DNA from 2 places in the Anaerospora sp. genome. Region 2 is predicted to be linked to the other one. Evidence: riboswitches for the same ligand, from Rfam matches in the RefSeq annotation. Region 2 holds a riboswitch; the other holds the start of a gene.

Region 1 (9,864 bases), on a different contig from region 2:
ACCCAAACTGAAGGCCGCGGACTGGCCGGGGGCAGCTGCGGTTTGCACGCAGACCCAAGGGGCTGTTTCGCAAGTTTTGCTTGCCGGTCTGACAAGGATAAAATATACCAGCAAGCTGGAAAGTACGTTAGAAAATGCGGCTCAGCTTGAGGCTGCTAATTTGCGGAGAAACCTTGGTTATCTGGATACGATTGTTACTTTGTCGCCATTGCTCGGATTATTAGGGACTGTTGTTGGCATGATTCAGTCCTTCAGCGTGTTTAATGTGAAATCAGGACAGCCAATGGCCATTACCGGCGGTGTGGGGGAAGCGCTTGTTGCGACAGCGGCAGGCTTGTGTGTAGCTGTTCTGGCTCTGCTTGTACATAGTTATTACAGTCATCGGCTTGATGCCGTCGTAACCGATATGGAGCAAGCCTGCTCTGTTTTTCTAGACAGTGTGGCAGGTGATGAGTAATGAAGCTGCGCAGTTCACGACTGGAGCGGTCGCCTAAGCTGATGATTATTCCCATGATTGATATTATTTTTTTCCTGCTGGTGTTCTTTATGATGAGCACGCTGTATATGGTAGAACAAAAGTCAATTCCCGTCAATTTGCCGCAAGCTGCTGTTGCGCAGACAGACTTGGAGAAACCGATTGCGGTGACAATAACGGAGACTGGCAAAGTACTTGTTGATCAGGAAGAACTCCCTGTAGAGGTGCTGGCAAAACGGATGCAAATCGAAGTTGCACGAAAATCGGATCTAGCGGTTGTTCTCCGGGCAGACCGGCATACGGAGCATGGCCGGGTTGTGGCTGTACTTGATGAGTTAAAACAGGCAGGTATTCGCAGAATTGCTATTGCCACAGAAGCTAAGGCAAGGTGAGCAGTATGAGCAAACGTAATGAATGGCTGCGGGCATTGGCGTTTTCTATTGTTATACATATAGGGCTGATCATTTGTATTGGCTGGTTTGCGGCACATATCTTTACGATTCCGGTGGCCGAGCCTGTTGTGGTGGAGCTGGATCTAATTGCAGATCCCGGAATGCAGGAAAGCTCTGCGCCAGGCAGTCCGGCACTGGCGGCTAGTCAGACGGTGCCACAGCAGGAAATGGTTATGAAGACGACTGTACCAGTAAAACAGCAGGTAATTGCAGAGATCGCAGAAGCTGAATCGGTCATAACGGAGACTGAGGCAGCTGCTCAAGCGTTTTCGAGCTCAGCTAATAGGTTCTCGTCGCAGGGAACTGGAAGCGGAGGTGAGTTTGCAGGAAGCGGTTCTGGATCAGGCTCAGGAGCAGGTTCGGGCGGCGGCACCGGCAGCGCGACAAAAGGTCTCATTTCGCCTCCCCGGATTTTGCAGAAAGTAGAGCCCCGTTACCCGGAAAGTGTCAGGCGCGATGGAGTAGAAGGAAGTGTAACCGTTAAAATGGAAATCATGGAGAATGGCAAGCCCAGCAATGTTTGGGTTGTAGGTTCTTCAGGGAGAAACGAATTAGATGAGGCTGCAGTAAAAGCGGTTGAGCGGTGGCGATTTGTGCCTGCCCGCGATTCCGCCAATGGGCAGCCGGTAGTGTGTATTACTACGGTAGAAGTTAAATTTCGTCTGAATTAAGCATATTTAAGTGCAGGCTTTTCCGTTTAGCTCATATCCCTGGAAGTTGCTGATTGCAGGCAGCTACTCAGCTGCCAAGCAATGGCCAGCGGTGAAAATGAGCGCATCGGTTAGGTGATGGGGCAGAAAAATATTGAGGAAAACCTGTAACTGAAAAAAATAATGAAAAAAAGTCAGCATGCACAGAAAAAAACGCTTGACGAAGGGATATTGTTTATGGTAATATTCTTATGTCAGGTGCGTGAGATCACATCAAGTGATCGCCTCCAGGAAAGGAAAATTCTCTGGAAGCTCGCAATTGCTGACTTCATACATGCGGGAGTGGCGGAACTGGCAGACGCACTAGACTTAGGATCTAGCGCTTTACGGCGTGCAGGTTCAATTCCTGTCTCCCGCACCATAGGATATAGGGGGCTTCAGAGTTTTCTCTGGAGCCTTTTTCCTTTTTATAATCGCTGATTGCAGATAGAAGAAGTATTCTGAATTCAGACGCTGGGGAAGAAGCGGGGGACGATCGTGGAATAGACTTCGTATTTAATGTAATAAAATTCCGTTTCCTGGAAAAGTAAAAAAGGAGTGAATCCTATGAGCAGCAATTTAAAAACTGAAAAAAACCAAATCAGCAGCAATCCCCATGTAATAGACACAGAAACGGGTGAGTTAAAGCGAAGCCTGCAAGCACGCCACATGAATATGATTGCAATCGGCGGTGCTATTGGTACGGGCTTGTTTGTCGCCAGCGGTGCCTCTGTTAGTACGGCAGGGCCAGGCGGAGCTTTATTCGCGTATGGTGTAATTGGCATTATGGTTTATTTTTTGATGACCAGCCTGGGAGAAATGGCTACCTATTTGCCTGTCTCCGGGGCATTTGGCACCTATGCCAACCGGTTTGTTGATCCTGCGCTAGGCTTTGCCGTAGGCTGGAATTACTGGCTGAACTGGGCTTCCTGTCTGGCAGTGGAGTTAGTTGCCGGAGCTATTATTATGAAATTCTGGTTTCCGGATATTCCTGCCATGGTGTGGAGTGGATTGTTTTTAGTCATGCTGTTTATATTGAACTTATTATCTACCCGCGCATACGGTGAAAGTGAATTCTGGTTTGCCGGGATTAAAGTAATCACAGTTGTCGTTTTTTTATTTGTTGGTGTTGCCGTGCTTCTCGGCTTTGGCAACACTTCATCACCCGGCTTTGCCAATTGGCATACCGGAGAAGCTCCTTTTGTGGGCGGATTTGGTGCGATATTAAGTATCTTTATGATCGCAGGATTCTCTTTTCAAGGGACGGAACTGGTGGGAATTGCTGCTGGTGAGAGTGAAGAACCGGAAAAAAATGTGCCTAAGGCTATTAATACTGTATTCTGGCGCATTTTGCTGTTTTACATTGGAGCTTTATTAATTATTGGTTTTTTACTGCCCTATACGGATGAAAATTTGTTGAAGAACGATGTAGAGAACATCGCTGTCAGTCCTTTTACATTAGTGTTTTCCCGTGCAGGCTTAGGAACGGCTGCATCTATTATGAATGCAGTTATTCTTTCTTCGGTGCTTTCAGCCGGGAGCTCATCTTTGTATGCATCCTCGCGAATGCTGTATGCTTTGGCCAAGGAAGGCAAAGCGCCACAGCTTTTTGGCAAAGTGAATAAGCGGGGAGTACCGGCTAACGCTCTTTATGCAACAACTGTTTTCGGATTACTTGCTTTTCTAACCTCGCTTGTCGGTGACGGTACCGCTTACACCTGGCTGTTAAATATAACTGGTGTAATTGGTTTTATCGCCTGGCTGGGAATCGCCATTAGTCATTACAGATTCCGGCGGGCCTTCATTAAACAAGGGAGGGACTTAAGCGAATTGAAGTATAAGGCTAAATGGTTTCCCTTCGGACCGTTGTTTGCCTTTGCCCTTTGTTCTATCGTCATAATTGGGCAAAATTACAATGCCTTTTTAGGCGGGACTATTGACTGGTATGGTGTAGCCGTATCGTATATTGGTATTCCCGTGTTTTTAGCAGCTTACTTAGGCTATAAATATGTGAAAAAGACAAAACTGATCCCTTTGGAGAAAGTGGATTTGAGCCGCTCTTAAATAACTGGATAGCCGGCTCATACGAAAGCCAATCACTCCCAACTTTAGGTAAATTAAAGTTGGAGTGATTGGCTTTTCTTATTACATAGCAACCACCGGCTTTGTTTTCATTGAATAGCAAATATGTTTGTGGCATAATGAAATTACAGATTTTTCACGCTATGACGTGAAATGGTAAAGTTCTGCTAGAAATCTTATTTATTTTTGGAGGGGTGAACATTTTGGCAGATGAAAAATTTCAGGTTATTGTCATTGGTGCCGGACTTGCAGGCAGCGCAGCTGCTTATCAGCTGGCAAAAGCCGGGCGGGAAGTATTGTTAGTCGACCGGGGCAAAGGGCCAGGCGCAAAAAATATGACGGGCGGTCGTATTTATACATATGCGCTTAAAAAACTATTGGGTGACGAATGGCAGGAGGCTCCGCTTGAACGGGAGGTAACGAGAGAAATGATGATGATGATGACACCGCAAACAAGCGTTGCCATCGACTCAACATTTTCATCGGTCAACCAGCAGTCTTATACGGTACTCAGGAGCAAGCTGGACGCGTGGCTAGCGGCAAAAGCAGAAGATGCGGGAGCCATGATGATTCCGGCCAGTACCGTTGACACGTTTCTTATGAGGGACGGGAAGGTCTGCGGTGTTAAAATCGGAGATGAAGAGCTTGAAGCTGATTTAGTGATTAGTGCTGAAGGCGTTAATTCTCTTGTGGCGGAGAGATCTGGGATTATTAAGCCATTAGAGCTCAAAAATATTGCATTAGGGATTAAGCATATCGTTCAACTGCCTGAAGCGGTAATTAATGAGCGATTTAATACAGTCAGTGATGTTGGTACGGCAATGCTGTGTGTTGGCGAATGTACGAAAGGCATCAGCGGCGGTGCATTTCTCTATACGAATAAGAACAGTATTTCACTGGGGATGGTCGTTGATTCTCTTAGCTGGAAGAATGCGAAACTTCCGGTAGCGGATATCGCTGAGGCGTTAAAACACCACCCATCTATTTCCCGTTATATTGAAGGTGGAGAGGTTATCGAGTATTCTGCACACCTTATTCCGGAAGGTGGGATTTCAGCGCTTCCTCAGCTTTTTGCCGATGGTGTTATGATTGCCGGTGATGCAGCAGGCCTGGTTGTTAATAGCGGATTTACTGTTCGGGGAATGGATTATGCTATTTTATCCGGCATTGCAGCAGCTGAGACGGCTAATGAAGCAATAGATGCAGGTGATTATTCCAGAAATATGTTAAAAGGTTACGAGACGCGATTGCAGCAAAGTGTGCTAAAAGATATGCATACTTTTAAAAATGCACATGATTATATGGCACATACGAGACAAGTTTTCACTACTTATCCTATGCTCGCGGCTGACTTAATGCGCAATATTTACGGTGTAGACGGTACTCCGGCTAAACGGGTGCTTGGTGTCGCCAGAGAGACTGTTGCGGATAAAATATCGTATTTTGATGTGTTTAAAGATATGGTTAAGGGGGCGCGGTCACTATGAAAAATCTCTCGATGGATGATCGTCTAGCTAAAAATCGCTTTGACAGCGATGATCATAATCCTCATATTGTTGTCGACAAAATTGCGTGTAAGACTTGCAGTCACCGTGCCTGTACCTACTCGTGCCCTGCAGAACGTTATAAATGGGATATGGTGAACGATGTACTCAGTTTTGATCATGTAGGCTGTCTGGAATGCGGCAATTGCCGGCTTGTATGCGAAAGGCTGAATCAGGGACTTGAAGGTTATTCCTGGAATTATCCCTCTTTCGGAAAAGGCATTATTTTTCGCGAAGGATAGCTGCTGCCGCTGTAGTAGACTCTCTTGTGACTTAAGTACTGGTTGACAAATACTACCAGGGGAGTATACTTACAACTGAGTGACTTATTCTCAGGGCGGGGTGTGAATCCCCACCGGCGGTATCCCAGGTAAACTGGGGAGCCCGCGAGCGCTCTTCGTTTTGAAGAGGTCAGCAGAACTGGTGAGAGGCCAGTGCCGACGGTACAGTCCGGATGAAAGAGGATAAGGCAGTGATAGTTTTTATTACATCTGCCTATCTGATGCCCTGATTCGAAAGTAAGTCCGACTATATGAGTAGGAGGAATACTAATTGAATCAGAATTTACTAGTTCGATTTGGCAATCCCGAGGAAAGAGTGAAAAAGGCCATTGAAGCACTGCGTAACGGACAGGGGATTTTGGTGACTGACGATGAAGAACGGGAAAATGAGGGCGATATTTTCTTTGCGGCAGAGCATTTGAATGAAGCACAAATGGCAATGCTCATTCGTGAGGGCAGCGGTATTGTTTGCTTATGTCTCCCTGAAGAGCGAGTGCAGGCTTTAGAACTGCCGATGATGGTAGAGCATAATACAAGCAGCTTTCAAACGGCATTTACTGTTTCCATTGAGGCGGCCTGTGGAGTCACAACCGGTGTATCCGCCGCTGACCGCGTGACAACAGTGAAAGCCGCAATTGCCGAACAGGCCTGTGCTGCTAATCTGAGACGTCCCGGACATGTCTTTCCATTAAGGGCTAAGGCTGGTGGCGTGCTTGAGCGTCCGGGTCACACAGAGGCGAATGTTGATTTAATGCGTCTTGCCGGGCTAAAACCGTACGGGGTTTTATGTGAGCTTACTAATCCGGATGGAACAATGGCTCGTTTACCGGAGATTGTAGAATTTGCTATGAATCATAATATGACGGTTGTTACCGTGAATGATCTTATTGAATATCGCAAGAAAAATGTGGATGTACAATAGTTGGAATATCAAGTATAGTAATAATAAGTGAATAAGACAGCTAGGGGTGCCGAAATGGCTGAGAGGACACATGTCCAACTCTTAAACCTGATGTGGTTAGTACCACCGGAGGGAAGCTTTTTAATTAATACTTTAAAGCCTGCCTTGTGGTAGGCTTTTTTGTTATTTAGGATGAGGAAGGGGAGTAGCAATGAATTACACGACACAAATGGATGCTGCCAAAAAAGGGATTGTCACTGAGCAAATGCGCATAGTAGCAGAAAAAGAAAAGATGAGAATGGAGACGCTGATAGAATTGGTCGCGGCAGGGAAGGTGGTTATCCCTGCTAATAAAGGACACATTAGCTTAAGTCCCGAAGGTGTCGGCGCAGGCCTTAGGACAAAGATCAATGTTAACTTAGGTGTTTCCAAAGATTGCTGTGATATTAATTTTGAGTTGGATAAAGTAAAAAAAGCGATTGAGCTGAAAGCTGAAGCGATTATGGACCTCAGCTGCTATGGAAAAACACAGGAGTTCCGTCAAAAATTGGTAGAAATATCTTCTGCTATGATTGGTACGGTGCCGATGTATGATGCCGTAGGTATGCTGGATAAGGAATTAAAAGATATTACGGTTGATGAGTTTTTTGCTGTTGTGGAAAGGCATGCCCAGGATGGCGTTGATTTTATGACGGTCCATTGCGGTATTAATACTACGACTGCCGAGCGAGTGAAAAACAACAAGCGATTAACCAATATTGTTTCACGAGGCGGTTCACTGCTGTTTGCCTGGATGGAGCTTAATAAACAGGAGAATCCGTTTTACGAATACTTTGACCGCTTACTGGATATTTGTGAGCAATATGATGTGACACTTAGTCTGGGGGATGCCTGCCGCCCTGGTTCCATTAATGATTCAACCGATGCTGCCCAAATTGAGGAGTTGATCGTTTTAGGAGAGTTGACTAAACGTGCCTGGGCGAGAAATGTACAGGTAATGATTGAAGGTCCCGGACATATGGCGCTCAATGAAATTGCAGCGAATATGACAATTGAGAAAAAACTATGCCATGGTGCTCCTTTTTACGTACTGGGACCGGTGGTTACTGATATTGCCCCTGGGTATGATCATATTACCAGCGCAATCGGGGGCGCGGTGGCGGCAGCTAATGGGGCGGATTTCCTGTGTTTTGTAACTCCGGCGGAACACCTGCGCTTACCCACTCTGGAAGATATGAAAGAAGGAATTATTGCTACTCGCATTGCCGCTCATGCAGCCGACATTGCAAAAGGAATACCCGGTGCAAGAGACTGGGACAATCAAATGAGTGCTGCACGGGCGGATGTTAATTTTCCGCGGATGATCGAACTGGCGATTGATCCTGAAAAAGCCAGAAGATACCGGGAAGAATCGAAACCGGAATGTGAAGACACCTGTACGATGTGCGGTAAGATGTGTCCGATGAAAAATATGAAAAAAATCTTAAACGGCGAAGAAATTACTTTGAAGTAACAAAAAGCAGGGTAGCGATTTTATCAATTGCTACCCTGCTTTTTGTTAGGGCAATGTTCTGTTCACGTACTCGATGTCGGGATATAAAGTAGGCACTGTATTTTGTGTTTTTTTATCAGTTGATTCTACTGGAGCCTGCTCATTGTCAACAGCTGCTGTGGTTTTTTCATTGTCCATGCGATCACCTCCTGGGCTTAGTGTCTTGACCAAGTTAAATCTTAGTTTAGCCAGCGTGTCTTTTTTCGCACTGCTGCGTTGTCGTCGCCTTACATATTCCCGATTTGCGCGGACTCCTCCGCCTTGCATTGCAAAAAAATCTACACTGTCTAATTCTAATTCACAACTCGGTCAAGACACAGTTTGCCCAGAATGCTGTAAATCTGTGCATTCTGTAATGAAGAATAAGGAAGAACACCGGAAAATATTACGTTTGTCAGCATTTATCGTCATAAGGTATAATGGCGGTGTATGTTAGTGACTGATGGATTGCCTTCTAGTAAGGATGGAAATAATGAAAAGTTCTTTTAAGATGCTTGTTTTTCTTGCGATCCTGTCCCTGGCGCTGCCGGTTAATGCTGCTTATGGGGCAGCGCATGCGGCTACATATGCCGGTGTGCAGGGAAAGACAATTGTGGTAGACCCCGGTCATGGTGGAAGTGATACGGGTGCTATTGGGAGTAATAATATTGTTGAAAAAGATGTGACTCTGGGGATTGCGCTGGAACTGAAGAAAATGCTTGCTGCCAGAGGGGCTAATGTCGTGTTGACCCGTACCGCTGATAAAGATGTAGCCTATAAAGGGGCTTCAGATAAGGAAGAGCTCGCGGCCAGGGTTAATGTTGCCAATCGCATGGATGCCGATTTGTTTGTCAGTATTCACGCTGATGCTTTTTCAACGAATGAGGCGCAAGGTACTACAACTTATTTTTATGAAAAAACGAATGAGGATCGCCGCTTTGCCCAAATTCTGCAGAGCAACCTTGTGCGGCAGGTGGGCCTCTCTGACCGTGGTTTTGAAGAAAATGATTTTTATGTGTTGGAAAACACACATATGCCAGCAATTCTGGCAGAGGTAGCTTTTATTTCTAATCCCCAGGAAGCCAGGCTGCTTAGCAAGACGACGTTCTGGCGTAAGGCTGCTTTGGGACTTTACAATGGAATAAACAGTTATTTTTCAACAGCGAAATAAAGAGCAGGCGCCGGTATATACCGCGCCTGCTCTTTGTTAGTTAATCACTCAAGTTCTTCCAGCCGCTGCAAGCCTTCAATGCCGCCAACCACGATTAATACATCTTCAGAAGTAATTTTATCGCTGGGATGGGGCGGTACAATGATTTTATCGGCCCGTTTAATGGCAACAACGTTCATTTCATATTTAGCGCGCAGATTGGCTTCAGCCAGGCTTTTGCCGATAAGAGACTGAGGTGCGTTGATTTCTACAAGGCTTAAGTTAGGTGAGAGCTCAATATAATCAAGAACGTTGGTGGAAACTAAATTATGTGCTACCCGCTGGCCCATATCGCGTTCGGGATAAACAATCCGGTCAGCGCCTATTTTTTTCAGCATTTTACCGTGCAGTTCGTTGCGCGCTTTTGCAACAATGTGCGTAACACCCATATCTTTTAACAACAATGTAGTCAGTACATTCGCCTGCATATCTTCACCAATTGCGACTACTACTACATCAAAATTACGTATTCCCAGTGTCTTGAGGGCAGCTTCATCTGTTGTATCTGCGACTGCTACATGGGTAACCTCATCACTGAGTTTTTGTGCTTTTTCCTCATCTGAGTCAACTGCTAGTACGTCGTGTCCGGAACGGGCCAGGGTAAGCGCTACACTTGCGCCAAATCGTCCCAGGCCTATTACTGCAAATTGTCGTTTTTTCTTCGCCATACACTCTATCTCCTATTATAAATTAGCCAAT
Region 2 (9,864 bases):
GGCCCACATGAGCAACTTGAGGATATGTGAAGGTTACAACAGGTATTAAATCATAGCGGGCCCAGCGCCAGTCTTGCAGTTGTTGTTCACCAAATAAATTGTGGACTACTATTTCAGCTTCATAATTTGCTTTATGTCGAAAGGGAGCTGCACCATTTACATCACCAAAAGCCCAAACACCATCAACATTCGTTTCCAAAAACTCATTTGTAACAATCCATCCTCCGCTATCGGTTATGATACTTGTGTTTTCTAAGTGTAAAAAATCCGTATTGGGGCGTATTCCAGTGGCAATCAAAATTTCTTCTGCCCGGACTTCGCAAGATTCACTAGTTAGTTTGTCAGAAAAGGTTACGATCTTTTCGCCATTTTCTACCCGTACCGCGGTTGGTATATGGTTCAATACTATATTAATACCAAAACTACGAAGATCCTTTAAGATTTGGGCAGAAAATTCTTCATCTTCCTTAGGCAACAAGCGCGTATTGCGCTGTGCCAAAGTGACCTTCGTGCCAGCAGCTGTAAACACATGAGCAAACTCGGTACCGATAGGACCACCGCCCAAAATAACTAAACTTTTGTATGGTGTTTCCGGATACTTATCTCCAAACAGGGATTCAGACGTTATATAACCAGCCTCTTCTAATCCAGCGAGGGAAGGTATATTCGTACGCGACCCAACGGCAATAAAGATTTTATCGGCTGTAAACTCTTCTGATAGAGTACCATCATTTAATGCTACTTGTAATACCTTTTCATTTGTAAAGTAACCGGTTCCTTGATAAATATCAACATTTTTCGTTGTGTAATAGGCTAAAATATCATTGCTTTCATTTATTTTTTGCCATACACGCCGGGAAACGGTCTCCCAATTCATACGCGCCGGAGCTACGTCGACCCCGATCTTCGATAATCCATCAATTTCTCTAATATAATCTGCAGCTGTAACCATCACCTTAGTAGGAATACAGCCTCGAGTTAAACACGTCCCGCCAAAACGTCCTTTTTCTATCATAGCGCATTTTAAGCCCTGTTCAAGAGCTGCATCTAATACAATATTGGCCGATCCTGAACCGATTACCACAATATCATATTGCTTCATACCAGTAATACTCCTTTTAAAAATTATGCTTCTTATGTATAATACGCACTATGCCTGATAAGGGTTATACGGTGATGGCGAAAAATTCCCACGGCCTGTCACTAGATCAGCAATTTAAAAGTAAAAAAGTCGGTTGGTGAAGTTTAATAATCACACTAACCGACTTTTCGAAAATGTCCCCAAAGCCTTAAATCCTTTATCTGGATAAGAAGGCGCCGGTATTTCCCATGATGTGCAAAAAGGATTTTTTTCTTGTTGGATTGCTTATTTTACAATCTATGGGTATAATATAAGAAAAGGACTGACGTGTTGGTCGCACGCCAGCCCAGCAAGTTGTCTAACCGGAACGGTTAGCCTTAGTCGGGATTATTTAGAAATAACCGCGAACCTTGGTGAGAGGGCGGTTATTTCTTTTTTATGATTAATACGATTAACGTAGCAAATGCGACTGCAAAAGACAACGTCTCATATGTAGTCATAAAACACCACCTCCCTTTCTTAAAGGGTGTGTGTGGCCAACCGTCCCTCGACAACCTGTTGTAATTATTATAACATAATCTTCCAGGCTAAAAAGAGAAAATTCTTTTAATTGCTTTTAGGCTGCCGCTTTTTAAAAGAAGGCGGCTTCTTTATTTTTCACGTTGTGCAGTTGTGCAACGCCAGCCGACGTTCCCGGCAGTCCCGGTGCGAGTGATAGTGCTTCGTTCTGCATTCTGCCCTCGCTAGCCTCCCGGCAGGCTGCGACTGTAAGCGCCTGCGAGGCCTAAACACAGAGCTACAGCCGTCTTAGGGGAGGGTTTACTTCCAGTAGTTCACACAACATGCAGAGGGATTTGTTCCACTCATGGAGAAAATATCCAATAGAGTATCTAACAAGGGGGCCTGATCATGCCCACACTACAGCCCATAAAAACTAATCTTCTCAAACCTCTGCTCCTTGCATCCGGTTTAAGTGGGGTGCTATTTTATTTCTCCACTGGATTTTACGATAATTGGCTGCTAACCTGGCTGGCATCACTGCCGGTATGCTTTTATGCCTTGCAGTCCCGGGCTGGAGGAGCAGCGCTGGCTGCGTTCACTGCTTACGTCCTCGGTGCCATGAACCAGTTTGGCTACCTGCCTCCGTTGCTCTTTGTCGGTACAACAATGCTGAGTGCAGCAGCGTTCAGCACCTCCATCCTGCTATTGCGCTCTTTAACCCTAGCTAACCGCCAAATTTTTGCACCGTTTGCCTTTGCCGCTTCCTGGACCTCATTTGAATTTGTCCGTTCCCTTATTTCCTCTTTCGGCACTTTCGATAGCCTTGCCTATACTCAGGTCTACAACCTTCCCATTATTCAATTGGCGTCTTTGTCCGGTATCTGGGGCATAACATTTCTGCTTATGCTGATCCCTGCCTGTCTGGCTGTTGTTTGGCGCTATCGCTAGAATAGGAATATTTGCCGCCTGACAATCCTGCTCTCGGGCAGTCAGTGGGGACTGCTGACGGTCAGCGACAGCCGGGGCCGCCTCCTGGGCGTAACACCCACCAGCACAACTGCCGGTGAAGCCAGTCTGCTCAGCGAAGTATTACTGGGGAGTGGCCGCTCTCTGTATAGCCGGACTGGTGACTGGATGGGCTGGCTTTGCCTGCCTATGACTACCTGGGCCGTATTCCGGCTTAAAGCTAAAATTTGACTTTTTATTGACGGATTGCATATTTTACAATCTATGGGTATAATATAAGAAAAGGACTGACGTGCTCTAACACGCCAGCCCTACAGGCTGTCTAACCGGAAAACGGCTAGCCCAAAAGCTTCGTTATTAAGAAATAACCGCCATCTGAGCAGGGGCGGTTATTTCTTTTGGTTTATGACCAATACCATGAGCGTGGCAAATGCGACAGCAAATGTCAATGCTTCATAAACAGTCATCCTACCACCCCCCTCCTGGAAAGGAAGGGGCTAACCGTCCCCCGAGCAGCCTGTTAGGCTTATTATAGCATATTCTTCCAGGCTGAAAAGAGAAACTTCCCTCGTGCTTATCTATTTGTGCTTGTCTGCTGCTGCCACGCTTTTGACAAGATCGCGGTCAAGCTTGTCCATAAATGACGTAAATGCTTTAGTCATATCAACCCCGAGGCGGTCGGACAACACCAAGATCCACCAGAGGCATTCTGCCAGTTTCGCTGTAAGCTCCGGTTTTACTTCCCCGTCATGTATCCACCGGCCTTCCGCGGCCATGACCAGACGCCCGAGAGCGCCGATATCGGTGGAAAAAGCAAGCATGTCCTCTTCTGTGGTCCACGCACCGTTATGATTGCGTTCTTCGAGCTGTTGGTAAAAGCGGCGCACACGCATGGCGCGCTCGGTTGCCGCAGTGAAATCAATGGCCTTTGCTTTCGGCAGTTTTGTACTCATGGGATCTCTCCTTTATTTAATTGGGTATATTTACTCTTATTATACTTAAAGGTATAAGACAACAGTATGTCATATTCCCTTAGGTTTAATAGGTATTGCTTATTTTATACTGGCAATACCTTCGGCACGGCATTCAACGTAAACAGCGCAAAGAACCGGCTAAGGAAGTATTTCCCTAGCCGGTTCTTTGCGATTGCTTTCTCATTTGTCAGCAGATTAGACTACTGAAGATCTTGTTGTTTTATGCTCTCAATTAATTCTTCCAACTCTTCTTTATTGAACTGGTATTTTTCTGCGCAGAAATGGCAGCATAATTCAGCCTGTTCATCTTTAAGAATGTCTGTGAGCTCTTCAACCCCTAAGCTAATCAGGGCAGTCGTCACCCGTTCGCGGGAACACTGGCAGCGAAACATTAGGTCCAGCGGTTCATAGAGATTTAACTCTACTTCCATACCGGCAAAGATCTTCTGCAGTATAGCTTGTCCATCCATCCCCTGTTGAATCAGCTGAGAAATAGGCCCTAAAGCGGCAAGATTGTTCTCAATTTGCTCCAAAGCAGCGTCGTCAGCTCCCGGTAAAGCCTGTACCATCAAACCGCCGGCAGCAGCGACAGATAAATCGGGATTTACCAGCACACCAAGGCTGATGGTTGAAGGAGTCTGCTCCGATACATAGAGGTAGTTCGTCATATCTTCGGCAATTTCACCGCTAACTAATTCTGCACTGCCGGTAAAAGGCTGTTTTAAGCCGGTAAAGCGAGTAACATTAATATGTCCCGCCCCTACAGCCTGCCCAACATCTAATTTACCGTTATGCAGCGGTAAATCAGTGTGAGGCTCTTCGACATACCCTCTCACCCTGCCATCAGCCCAGGCATCGGCTACAACTGCTCCTAACGGTCCGTCTCCATCTATACGAATAGAAATACTTTCATCTGTTTTTAAATTGGCAGCTAATAACATTGCTCCTGTCATCGTTCTGCCAAGGGCTGCTGCCGCTATTGGATAGCAGTCATGCCGCTGTCTAGCTTCTTCAGTCAAATTAGTAGTTACAGCAACAAAAGCCCGCACTCCATTAGCTGTTGCCCGTAGTAAGTGATCCTGCAAAGTCCGCAGCCTCCATATCGTTATTTCCCTGGAAATAATTTACATTTAAATTTCGCGCAGTAAGTTAGCCATTTCAATGGCCGAAGTGGCAGCATCAAAGCCTTTATTGCCTGCTTTTGTTCCTGCCCTCTCGATAGCCTGCTCAATCGTTTCTGTTGTCAAAACACCAAAAATGGTTGGCACACCGGTTTCAAACCCCACGTGGGCTACACCTTTTGAGACTTCGGCACACACATAATCAAAATGTGGAGTACTGCCGCGAATAACCGTTCCTAAGCAGATCACTGCATCATATTTTTTACTCAGCGCCATTTTCTTGGCAACCATCGGTATTTCATATGCACCAGGAACCCAAGCTACTTCAATATCATCACTAACAGCACCATGACGCTCCAGCGCATCTATGGCGCCTCCAAGTAATTTTCCAGTAATAAATTCATTAAATCTGGCAACAACCACACCGAAACGCAAGCCCTGTGCTACTAATTTACCTTCATATACTTTAACCATTGTTTATGCCTCCTCATATTGTTTTAAAAAATGTCCGAGTTTTGCTTTTTTGACAGATAAGTAGCGCTGATTAAAACGGTTGGCCTTTATTTCAAGCGGAACACGCTCTGTAACAACGAGCCCGTATCCTTCCAGGCCTACTCTCTTACGGGGATTATTCGTTAACAGCCGTACCTTCGTCAAACCAAGGTCTGCCAGTATTTGGGCACCTATGCCGTAATCTCTCAAATCAGGAGCAAAACCGAGAATTTCATTTGCTTCAACAGTATCTTTTCCGGTATCCTGCAGAGCATATGCCCGCATTTTATTGGCTAGGCCGATACCGCGGCCTTCCTGACGCATATACAGCAGAACTCCTGCGCCCTCTTTTTCAATGCGCTGCATAGCAGCATCAAGCTGCTCACCGCAATCGCACCGGCATGAGCCGAAGGCATCACCGGTAAGGCATTCCGAGTGTACGCGAACAAGCACACTGTCTTGGTTGGTTATATCGCCTTTCACAAGAGCGATATGGCATTGCCCGTCCAACTCACTTTCATAGGCAAAAAGCTGAAATTCACCATAACGTGTGGGCATCCGGGTAACTGCTACCCGTTCCACATATTTTTCATGCTTCTTGCGATATTTTATAAGCTCGGCAATGGTAATCATTTTTAAATCATGCTTGCGCACAAATTCACTTAGCTGCGGCACCCGGGCCATCGTTCCGTCATCACTCATGACTTCACAAATGACTCCTGCCGGGTATAATCCGGCTAACTTGGCTAAGTCTACGGCAGCTTCAGTATGACCAGCTCTGCGTAACACTCCGCCTTCACAGTAGCGCAGCGGAAAAATGTGGCCAGGCCTGCGCAAGTCTTCGGCTTTTGAATCAGGGCAAAGTACCGTTTGAACTGTTTTAGCACGTTCAGGCGCTGAAATACCGGTTGATACATCATGAGCATCGATCGAAACAGTAAATGCGGTGCCCCGCAAGTCAGTATTGTTGGTTACCATTGCGCCGATTTCCAGTTCATCAAGGCGTTCACCAGCCAGTGGCATACAAATCAGCCCGCGTCCATGAGTAGCCATAAAGTTAATTGCCTCAGGCGTCGCCTTTTCAGCAGCCATGAGCAAATCTCCCTCGTTTTCCCGGTCTTCATCATCGACCACAACAACCATGCGGCCATTCTTGATATCCTCAATCGCTTCTTCAATTGTGCTGAATACATTTTCCATAACTCTCACTCCCTTAGCGCTTCTCTACATAAACCCATTCGAACGCAGAAACTCGGCGTTCATATTTTCTTTACCTGCCGGCGACTTCCCGGAAAGTCCCATTAAACGTTCAACATATTTGCCAATAACATCCGCTTCCAGATTCACCACTTCACCGACAGACTTCAGTCCAACCGTGGTTAAGCCTGCAGTATGAGGGATCAGCGATACAGTAAACCAATCGTTACCAAATTCAACAACAGTCAGGCTCGTACCATCAATTGCAATAGAACCTTTTTCTACAATGTAGCGCATCACCTGCGGTTCAGCAGTGATACGGACAATAACGGCAATATCATTCGTATTTTTTCCGCTAATTGTACCTACGCCGTCTATATGCCCACTGACGATATGTCCGCCAAACCGGTCACCAACGCGCAGTGTTCGTTCAAGATTTACTTTATCGCCTGTCTTCAGTCTGGACAATACTGTCCGGTCCACAGTTTCAGGCATAACATCAGCCGTAAACCAGTCATCGCCGTGAGCGACAACAGTTAAACATGTACCGTTAACCGCAATGCTGTCTCCAATTTTAACATCGCTTACGACTTTGCTTGCATTGATCGTCAAACGAACAGAACGGCTGGTGCGCACCATATTTTTTACCTTACCCAATTCTTCCACAAGTCCGGTAAACATCGCGCCCCTCCCTATTACTAAAATGTCCCATGAGTAAGAAATCAGCTCCAACTTGCTGCCAAGCCTGATCTTCTATGAGGATGGCTGCTTCCATTGTGGAAACGCCCTGTCCGCCAACCGGATTAGGAGCGCTGCTGCCACCCACTATTTTAGGTGCAACAAACCAATACAATTTATCTCCAAGCTTTGCATCGATAATTGCCCCATGAATCGCACTGCCGCCTTCGACTAAAATACTGGTTATCATACGGCTGCCCAGCAGTTTACACAATGCTGGCAGCGATACCCGCTGGGCGCATTCCGGTACAATAAGCACTTCGGCTCCAGCCTTGCGCAGAGCTTCCATTCGCTCAGCCGGTGCCCGAGACGTTACAGCAATAATCGTTTTCGCTTGTCCATCTGTGACAACTTTCGCTGCCAGCGGGGTGCGTGCCTCGCTATCCAGGATAATCCTGACCGGGTTTCGGCCTCCTTCAGGCAAGCGTGTTGTAAGCTCAGGATCATCGGCTAATACCGTCCCGATTCCTACCATGATTGCATCATATTGGTTGCGCAGCGAATGGACGAACAATCTGGCCTCAGGCCCGGTTATCCACCGCGAATGACCGCTGTGGGTAGCAATCTTTCCATCTAAAGTCATGGCTGCTTTTACCGCAATAAAAGGCAGTCCGGTTGTAATCCATTTAATGAAGCTCTCGTTCAGCTGCGCTGCCTGCAAAGCCATTACACCTTCAACCACTTCAATCCCCGCTTTGCGAAGCAGCTCCAGCCCAGCTCCTGCCACAAGCGGGTTGGGATCGGTCATGGCGACAACAACTTTTTTAATCCCGGCTCTGATTAATGCTTCTGTACAAGGACCCGTCCGGCCTGTATGCGAACATGGTTCTAATGTTACATAAATTGTGGAGCCTGCTGCTAACGGACCGGCTTCATTAAGTGCATGTATTTCTGCATGAGCAGTACCAACTTTTTGGTGCCATCCTCTGCCAACAATTTGCCCATCCCGTACAATTACAGCGCCTACCAGCGGATTAGGGCTGGTTCGACCAATTGCACGCTGAGCAAGCTGCAGTGCTTCTCTCATGTAGCGTTCGTCATCCAAGATGATTACCTTCCTTCTCAAAATAGAAAAAGGCTGTGCAAAGCGAAAATGCTTTGTAACAGCCTTTGTGCAATCAATCTAAAATATGCATGCCAACACCAAAAAATTAACGGACTTATCTCCGCTGTGGAATGCCTTTTCTCATCCAGACTATACTGTCGGTCCCGGAGTTACACCGAGTCAGCCATACGGCTTGCGGACTTTACCGCCGGTCAGGAATTAAAAGATTGCTCTTTTTCACCTTGCCCCAAAGGCTATAATTTATTTGTCTTTGTTATATGTTACCATTGTTAAATGATGATTGCAAGTAATTTTAACTGCGTCCTCTTAATTCTTGAATGGCCTTGGCCACATCCGGTGCGCCATAAACTGCCGATCCGGCAACAAGAACATTCGCACCTGCTTCAACAACCGCTTGAGCTGTTGTTTTATTAATACCGCCATCTACCTCTATATCCACTTTCAGATTACGGCTTTCAATCATCTGGCGAAGACGCTTGATTTTGTTTACCGATTCTGGAATGAACTGCTGACCGCCAAAGCCAGGGTTAACACTCATAATTAAGACCATATCGAGATCGCTTAAGACCTCTTCTATTGCCGTTAACGATGTAGCAGGATTCAGTGATACCGCCGCTTGCACGCCTGAAGCCTTGATGGTTTGGATAAGGCGATGCATGTGTGGTGCAGTTTCAGCGTGTACTGTCAGGATGTCAGCACCGGCCTTCACAAAAGGTTCGATCAATTCCTGTGGGTTAGTTACCATCAGATGTACATCAAACGGCAGCTTGGTGACCTGGCGAAGCGCTGCAATCACCGGCGGACCGAATGTAAGGTTCGGCACAAAGTGTCCATCCATAATATCAAGATGCAAAAGATCTGCACCAGCAGCCTCTACTTTTTTTATTTCATCAGCCAAATAGGCAAAGTTCGCCGACAAAAGCGACGGTGCAATTTTAATCACAACACTAATATCCTTTCTTATTCGCCCGCAACTCTTCCAGTACGCTTTTATAGGAGTTATAGCGAGTTTGGGCAATTTTTTCTTCAAGTACAGCTTGTTTTACCGCACATTGCGGCTCCCTGTCATGCAGGCAGGTACTAAACTTACATTCCGGAGCCAATGCCGCCATTTCCGGGAAGCAGTACGTAAGATGAATAAGCTCAATATCCGTAAATTCAGTAGCACTAAAGCCGGGAGTATCAACGACAAAGCCCCCGCCCGACAAAGGCAGCAGTTCAGCAAAGCGCGTAGTATGCTTTCCTCTGCCGATTTTGGCGCTAACTTCCCCTGTTACTAATTGGAGTCCGCTTTCAATAGCATTCAGCAGACTTGACTTACCGGCTCCGGAAGGGCCGGCAAAGGCTGTAATCTTACCATATAAGGCACTGCGCAACTGCTCCATCCCTATTCCGCTTTTAGCAGATGTAAATAGTACCGGATAGCCAATTTGCCGGTATAAGTCTACCATTAAGTCCAGCTCTTCATTATTGGCTAAATCAATTTTATTAATGCAGATAATGATATCCAGCTGAGCATCCTCAGCCAGTATCAGTAATTTATCAACTAACGTCGTACTTATATCCGGATTGGCCGCCGCAAAAGTCAATACCACTTGGTCAACATTTGCTACAGCCGGGCGCTTCAGCATTCCACGACGCGGTAATATTTCCTCAATAATACCGCTGTCATGACCTACTAACGCATAATTGACCTCATCACCAACCAAGAGGCTAAATCGTCCTTTC

What was found. Region 2 has a riboswitch for FMN ahead of ribD (bifunctional diaminohydroxyphosphoribosylaminopyrimidine deaminase/5-amino-6-(5-phosphoribosylamino)uracil reductase RibD). Riboswitches for the same ligand answer to the same signal wherever they lie in the genome.
Region 1: linked by a shared signal. The riboswitch ahead of ribB (3,4-dihydroxy-2-butanone-4-phosphate synthase) and the one ahead of ribD (bifunctional diaminohydroxyphosphoribosylaminopyrimidine deaminase/5-amino-6-(5-phosphoribosylamino)uracil reductase RibD) in region 2 are both predicted to bind FMN.

The regions. Positions count from the first base shown of each region.
Region 1 is NZ_DALZUO010000002.1:126,106-135,969, forward strand. It holds gene RTR76_RS02590 (MotA/TolQ/ExbB proton channel family protein) at 1-457, shown strand, start outside; gene RTR76_RS02595 (biopolymer transporter ExbD) at 457-867, shown strand; gene RTR76_RS02600 (energy transducer TonB) at 873-1,598, shown strand; tRNA gene RTR76_RS02605 (tRNA-Leu) at 1,914-1,998, shown strand; gene RTR76_RS02610 (amino acid permease) at 2,286-3,680, shown strand; gene RTR76_RS02615 (FAD-dependent oxidoreductase) at 3,902-5,185, shown strand; gene RTR76_RS02620 (ferredoxin family protein) at 5,182-5,484, shown strand; FMN riboswitch at 5,567-5,712, shown strand; gene ribB (3,4-dihydroxy-2-butanone-4-phosphate synthase) at 5,795-6,445, shown strand; TPP riboswitch at 6,478-6,576, shown strand; gene thiC (phosphomethylpyrimidine synthase ThiC) at 6,636-7,937, shown strand; gene RTR76_RS02635 (hypothetical protein) at 7,983-8,114, opposite strand; gene RTR76_RS02640 (N-acetylmuramoyl-L-alanine amidase) at 8,449-9,126, shown strand; gene RTR76_RS02645 (TrkA family potassium uptake protein) at 9,171-9,833, opposite strand; gene RTR76_RS02650 (TrkH family potassium uptake protein) at 9,856-9,864, opposite strand, start outside.
Region 2 is NZ_DALZUO010000004.1:57,182-67,045, forward strand. It holds gene RTR76_RS05115 (dihydrolipoyl dehydrogenase) at 1-1,102, opposite strand, end outside; gene RTR76_RS05120 (hypothetical protein) at 1,991-2,530, shown strand; gene RTR76_RS05125 (hypothetical protein) at 3,127-3,501, opposite strand; gene hslO (Hsp33 family molecular chaperone HslO) at 3,723-4,607, opposite strand; gene ribE (6,7-dimethyl-8-ribityllumazine synthase) at 4,653-5,117, opposite strand; gene RTR76_RS05140 (bifunctional 3,4-dihydroxy-2-butanone-4-phosphate synthase/GTP cyclohydrolase II) at 5,121-6,335, opposite strand; gene RTR76_RS05145 (riboflavin synthase) at 6,360-7,013, opposite strand; gene ribD (bifunctional diaminohydroxyphosphoribosylaminopyrimidine deaminase/5-amino-6-(5-phosphoribosylamino)uracil reductase RibD) at 6,982-8,097, opposite strand; FMN riboswitch at 8,245-8,374, opposite strand; gene rpe (ribulose-phosphate 3-epimerase) at 8,429-9,079, opposite strand; gene rsgA (ribosome small subunit-dependent GTPase A) at 9,084-9,864, opposite strand, start outside.